Regions from separate parts of the Gracilibacillus thailandensis genome, predicted to be linked through region 2. Evidence: riboswitches for the same ligand, from Rfam matches in the RefSeq annotation. Region 2 holds a riboswitch; each other region holds the start of a gene.
What was found. Region 2 has a riboswitch for S-adenosylmethionine ahead of GH715_RS05835 (PLP-dependent aspartate aminotransferase family protein). Riboswitches for the same ligand answer to the same signal wherever they lie in the genome.

Region 1 (2,207 bases), on a different contig from region 2:
TCTTTGCCAATGTAGCTAATTTCTCGATATTAATTTCCATTAAAAGCGGGTTAGTTGGTGATTCTATGAAAATAGCTTTCGTTCTTGGGCTAATATACTGCTCCATTTCTTCTACATCTGCATATACTGGTTTGATGTTATAAGATTCCTGAAAATGCTGAAACAATCGATAACTTCCACCATAAATGTCCTCGGTTACAATTATTTCATCATCTTGCTTGAATAAGGAGAAGACAAGTTGGATGGCAGCCATACCTGACGAACAGGCGTATCCTTTTGCCCCTTTTTCTAATGTTGCAATCGCATCTTCTACAATTTCCCGTGTAGGATTTGCTGTCCGTGTGTAATCATAACCAGTTGACTGTCCCAGAGATGGGTGTTGGTATGCAGTTGATAAATAAATAGGTGCTTCTACTGCACCAGTACGCGGATCTTTCCGATTACCTATTTGCGCAAGAGTAGTTTCGATATTGTTCATTTTGCTCCATCCTTTCTAAAATAAAAAAAAGAGGTCTTCGATAAGTAGAAGACCTCCTTGATTAAGGTTGCATTCTCTTATCTTTGGTAATATACCGTCTGGATTTAGCACCATACAATTGCATTGCTGGTTGCTGAGGTGTCATCGGGCCAGTCCCTAGACCTCTCTCGATAAGATATTGTAATTATGGAAATATAATACAAACATCATACAACATTAAGGAAGTAATTACAAGGTAAATCTTAAAAAAATATTTATATGGAATCCATTGACAATTATGAAAGAATGGCTTATAGTATGTACATTATCAACAGTGGAAAAAAATGAAAATAACATATGATCTTATCAAGAGAGAAGGAGGGAACTGGCCCGGCGAATTCTCAGCAACAGGCTAAAAAGCACTGTGCTACTTCCAGCAGGTATTACTTGGCAGATAAGAGGAAAACTCCTACTTTATCGTCAAGTAGGAGTTTTCTATATTTATAATCCAAGTTTTCCTATTGGGATAGGATATTTATACTAAAAATAATTCCACTTTATTGTAGTGGTGAAAGTTGGGATCTGAGATGTTAGCAATCATCGCGATATTAGCTGCTTGTCTATTTGCCTTTAATATTGGAGCGAGCGGTTCAGCAGCTAGCATGAGTATTACGTACGGCACTAAAGTAATCAAGCAACGTAAGTACGCGTTAATCATCGCAGGAGTAGGTGCTGTTACGGGTGCTATACTTGGAGGTCAGCATGTTACGAATACGCTTGGAAAAGGTATCATCTCCGAAGAAATTTTAGATGTAAGAATTGCTTGTATTATTTTAGTTGTTTCCGGTTTTACATTGTTAATTACGAATTATATTGGAATTCCGTTATCCACGAGCGAGGTAACAGTGGGAGCTATCATTGGAGTTGGCCTCAGTTATCAACAACTGAATCTTCAAATGGTATTACTCATTATAGCTTTTTGGATCATTATACCAGTTGCGGCTTTTTTAATCACACTGTGTCTTGAAAAAATCAGAAAAAAAATAAATAATAAAATAAATTATCGGCCACCAGTAAAGCTTTTAACTTTTTTATTACTGTTAACTGGTATAATTGAAGCGATAGCTGCTGGTATGAATAATGTAGCAAATGCATTAGGACCGTTAGTAGGCGCAGGGATTACTTCGATGGAAATGGGTTTACCTTTGATGGCGCTCATTGTAGCATTAGGTAGTATTTTGTTTGGTGGCAGAGTATTAGAAACCAATGCCAAAAAGATTACCTCACTGACTTTAGGAAATGGTATTGTGATTTCCGGTGCAACAGGAGGTTTGGTAGTAGTTGCCTCCTTATTAGGTATTCCAATACCGATGACCCAGGTAACTACTTCGGCGATAGTCGGGATAAATGCCAGCAAACAATTTAAAGAAGTTTGGAAACAAAAAATTATCCATCAAATAGCGAAAGTATGGATTACATCGCCAATCGTATCATTAGTGATTGCCTTTGGCTTAACAGAAATAATGGTTCATCAAAGTTTTGATCAAGTGATACTGTTAGCGTTAGCCATTATTGCTACTTATATTTTAGTCAGATATCGAGAAAAACCAACAAAAGCTAATACAAAAAAAGGATGGGATCAACATGGGGAAAGTTTACTTAGTGGGAGCAGGACCAGGAGATGAAGAATTAATTACTGTAAAGGGGTTGCGTGCTATACAAGAAGCTGATGTCATCCTGTATGATCGAT
Region 2 (2,207 bases):
TTGTGGACTTAAAGATGGACCGATATCGCGTAATAATTGTACCCGCAATTTAATGGCAAATGCAGGTGGTCCAATATCAATTCCAAAACGTATACCGTGATATGTTTCATCAGGTTCAGTGAAGCCAGGGAATCGTTCATTATTCCAATTAAATCTGCCGCTATCTACGACAATGCCACCGATCGATGTCCCATGGCCGCCAATCCATTTAGTTGCGGAGTGTACTACGATATCAGCACCCCAACTGATCGGCTTACATACATATGGCGTTGCGAAAGTATTATCTATAATTAATGGTACACCTTGTTCATGTGCGATATCAGCGACAGCTTCAATATCAAATACATTCAAACTAGGGTTTGTAATTACTTCACCAAAAATTGCTTTTGTTTTAGGTGTAATCGCATTTCGGAAATTTTCTGGATCTGTTCCGTCTACAAATTTCACGTCAATACCGTATTTAGGTAATGTTTTGTTAAACAAATTGAAAGTACCACCGTATAAATTACTATCTGCAACAATTTCGTCCCCTGCATTAGCAAGGTTTAAAATAGCTAACGTGATAGCAGATGCACCAGATGCTGTCCCGACTGCCGCTACGCCATCTTCTAACAGGGCAATACGTTGTTCGAACGCATCGACTGTAGGATTCATAATCCGAGAATAAATATTGCCCATTTCTGCTAAAGCAAATAAATTCTGTGCATGTTCCGTATCATTAAATACGTAAGACGTAGTTTGATAGATTGGAACAGCACGGGCATTTGTTGCAGGGTCTACTTGTTGTCCTCCGTGTAATAGATTGGTTTCACTACCTGGAAATTGGAACGAATTTGTCATTATGTACCCTCCTTAAAAATAAAAAACCTCTTCTTAACAAAAGGTAAGAAGAGGTTGAAAATACTAGTTGTCCTCCTCTTATCTTTCAGGTTGAACCTGTAGGATTTAGCACCTTTTCAATTTGATGTTCAAACTGACGGTTGCCGGGCTTCATAGGGCCTATTCCCTCTGCCACTCTAGATAAGAGTTACTACTTATACAATTCAATTGTACTTATTATAAGTTATATATTGGAAACCGTCAATAAAAAATCAGAATATTAATAAAAATTAACGACAGGATCATTTGTCACCTAGATGCATAAAATAAAGTGGGAATTTTATTAGAAAGGAGTGAGCAAAATGGCACAGAAAGGTGGAATCCCAGAGTGGGGAGAAGACTTCATTAAGAAATTAGATGCGTTTCTTTACGAAAAACCGACACGCAATGTGATGGAAACAATCGATAGTTTTTTTGAACAAGCAAAAGTACCAAAACAAATTCCTGTGGATGTTGCTGAAACAGAGCAAGAGTGGATCGTTCGTGTCGATTTGCCAGGTCTAAAAAAAGAGCAAATACAACTGCGTATAGTTGGTAATCAAATTACAGTAATGATAGATCATCTTGAGGAAACCGAACAGTATGATGAATCGTATCATTATTATCATAAGGAAAGAAGACAGCATCGTAACGAGCGCACCATTACATTGCCATATGCAGTTGATAAAAGAACAGCCAAAGCAAGCTTCCAAAATGGAGTGTTAGAAATTAGAGGTCCTAAAACGAAAAAAGACAATGATTCGATTACGATCGACTAAGCTGATAGCGATTGCTATTAGCTTGGTCATAATTGTGCTATATTTATAGTGTGTAAGGTGTCAAGGGAAGGGAGGGCTTCATGTGGAGATTACACAACTAGTCGTTAGTTTTATCTTAATTTTTAATATTCTTTTATCTTTAACCATTATCTTTTTAGAGCGCAAAAATGCTACTGCTACATGGGCTTGGATTATGGTCTTGACGTTCATCCCAATTTTTGGTTTTATCTTATATCTTATTTTTGGTCGGAAATTAAGTAATAAAACGATTTTTACATGGGATACCAAAAGCAAGCTAGGTGTCAAAACCGCTGTACAGCATCAATTGCGAGACATTGAAAATGGAGATTTCTTTATTAATGATCCTAGGATGTATCAATACAAAGATTTATTTTACTTGCATTTACGGAATAATGATGCCATCTTTTCACAGGATAACGAAGTTAACATATTTACTGATGGCAATCGAAAGTTTAATTCGTTATTGGAAGATATCGAAAATGCGACCGATCATATTCATTTACTGTATTACATAGTTAGATCTGATCATCTCGGTTCCCGCTTGGCAGA
Region 3 (2,207 bases), on a different contig from region 2:
TATTGCCACACGTTGCTTCTGTCCTCCAGATAGTTGAGCAGGATAAGCCTTTAACTTATCCTGCAAACCTACTATTTGAATATACTTTTCTACACGTTTATCAATATCCGATTTTGGTACGCCCGTTAACTTCAAAGGCAATGCAATATTCTCATAAACTGTACCCGTTTTTAAAAGATTAAAGGATTGAAAAATCATCCCCATTTGCTGTCTTACTTCATTTAATTGATTACCACTTAACTTGGTTAAATCGTGACCTTCAAATAAAACTTGACCAGAAGTCGGCTTTTCTAACAAATTGGCCATTCTGACTAATGTACTTTTACCAGCCCCACTATAGCCAATTACACCAAAAATAGATCCTTCCTTCACTTTTAGTGATACGTTATGAAGGGCTTTAACTTCTCTTTTCTTGTCTTGAAAAACTTTCGTTAAGTTTCTAAATTCAATCATGCTGTATGTGCCCCTTTCTTACCATGAAGGAACAACTGACCCTGCGAAGTCCTCCTCGATAAATTGTTTTACTTCCTCTGAACGATAAATATCAATTAATTGTTTAATTTGTTCATCTTCGACATTCTCTTCTCTCGTCGCTATAATGTTTACCCATGGTGAGTCTTTTGGTTCCATGTGAAGAGAATCCTCTGTTGGCACTCGTCCACTCTCTAGTGCATAGTTCGTATTAATCGCCGCAACTTGCACCTCACCTAATTGTCTAGGAATTTGTGATGCTTCTAGTAGTACAAATTCCAAGTTTAATGGGTTATCTTGTATATCCTTCACAGATACTGTAACATCTGCATCTTCTGGTAACGTAATTAAACCAGCATCTTCAAATAACATTAATGCACGTGGCTCACCTGAAGAGTGGTTTGGTAATCCTACCTTATCGCCTTCTTGCAATTCATCTAAACTAGCATATTGGTCAGAGTAAATCCCCATTGGGAAATTTACTGTATCCGCTACTTTAACTAAGTCTAAATCTCCTTCATCACGTGCATTATTCATAAACGGTTCGTGTTGAAAGATGTTTGCATCAAGTTCACCTTCGTCTAAAGCTGTATTGGGCATCACATAATCGTTAAAGACATGCACTTCTATCTCTAATCCTTCATCTGCTGCCAATTCTGCTACGTGATTTAAAATATCTTCGTGTGGTCCTGCCGTTACACCGACATCTAATGTGCCACCACTATCTGCATTTTCTCCTCCACAAGCTGCTAAAATAAGAATGATTGCTACACTAATAAATCCTACAAGCTTCTTCATGTTGTATCCCCCTCATATAATTTTCCATTAAAAAATCCCTATCTTCTTTTGAGATAGAGAATCCTATTTTCATAGTTTTTCTCTTATCTCCCAAACAGTTCAACTGTTTGCTGGATTTAGCACCTTTCTATAGAAGTATAGATGGTTGCCGGGTTTCATTGGGCCAGTCCCTCCACCGCTCTAGATAAGAAATTTTCAAATTTTATGCTAACGAGTATAGCGAACTACAGAATGTAAGTCAACCTTTTTTTCAGAAAATTCGATATATATTGACACTTATTCGTTCCAATGGCATACTTCTTACCATATCACAATCATCGAGGTGAAGAGATGGACACATTACATATCAAAGGCGCCCCTAATTATTATCAATGCCGAAATGGGCTATTATATGATCTATTTGATTTGTTACAACAACATCAATTTAACCAACTACTTGTTATTCATGGTGATCAATCATGGGCGAAAGTAAAAACATATTTTGCAGACCCTGCATTACCTTGCCAATTTATTGCTTATAACGGAGAGTGTTCACACCATGAAGTAGAGCGAATTGCAAAGTTAACTAAATCAGAAACAACAGCTGTGATCGGTATCGGTGGCGGAAAAATATTAGACATTGCCAAAGCTTGTGGAGACCGTTTAACCTTACCAACTATTTTAATACCTACGTTAGCGTCGAATTGCGCACCATGGACACCACTATCAGTCTTCTATGATCAGAATGGTAACTTTCAAGAATACATTATCTTCAACAGTAGCACTTATATGTTATTAGTAGATCCTAACGTGATTTTGGACTCACCAAGAGCCTATCTCCGTGCAGGAATTGGGGATACAATCGCGAAATGGTATGAAGCAGATGTCTTAACACGCGAGTTACCCGAAAAGCCTGTTTCATTAGACATCGCTTTATATGCAGCTAAGCTTTGTCGTGA

Region 1: another riboswitch for S-adenosylmethionine. It lies ahead of GH715_RS18070 (inorganic phosphate transporter); the one in region 2 lies ahead of GH715_RS05835 (PLP-dependent aspartate aminotransferase family protein).
Region 3: another riboswitch for S-adenosylmethionine. It lies ahead of GH715_RS19795 (MetQ/NlpA family ABC transporter substrate-binding protein); the one in region 2 lies ahead of GH715_RS05835 (PLP-dependent aspartate aminotransferase family protein).

What each region holds. Positions count from the first base shown of each region.
Region 1 is NZ_WJID01000072.1:14,654-16,860, reverse strand. It holds gene GH715_RS18075 (methionine biosynthesis PLP-dependent protein) at 1-478, opposite strand, end outside; SAM riboswitch class I at 553-655, opposite strand; SAM riboswitch class I at 818-918, shown strand; gene GH715_RS18070 (inorganic phosphate transporter) at 1,045-2,142, shown strand; gene cobA (uroporphyrinogen-III C-methyltransferase) at 2,102-2,207, shown strand, end outside.
Region 2 is NZ_WJID01000014.1:9,631-11,837, forward strand. It holds gene GH715_RS05835 (PLP-dependent aspartate aminotransferase family protein) at 1-840, opposite strand, end outside; SAM riboswitch class I at 916-1,027, opposite strand; gene GH715_RS05840 (Hsp20/alpha crystallin family protein) at 1,182-1,637, shown strand; gene cls (cardiolipin synthase) at 1,720-2,207, shown strand, end outside.
Region 3 is NZ_WJID01000093.1:6,596-8,802, reverse strand. It holds gene GH715_RS19800 (methionine ABC transporter ATP-binding protein) at 1-453, opposite strand, end outside; gene GH715_RS19795 (MetQ/NlpA family ABC transporter substrate-binding protein) at 472-1,269, opposite strand; SAM riboswitch class I at 1,350-1,460, opposite strand; gene GH715_RS19790 (iron-containing alcohol dehydrogenase family protein) at 1,558-2,207, shown strand, end outside.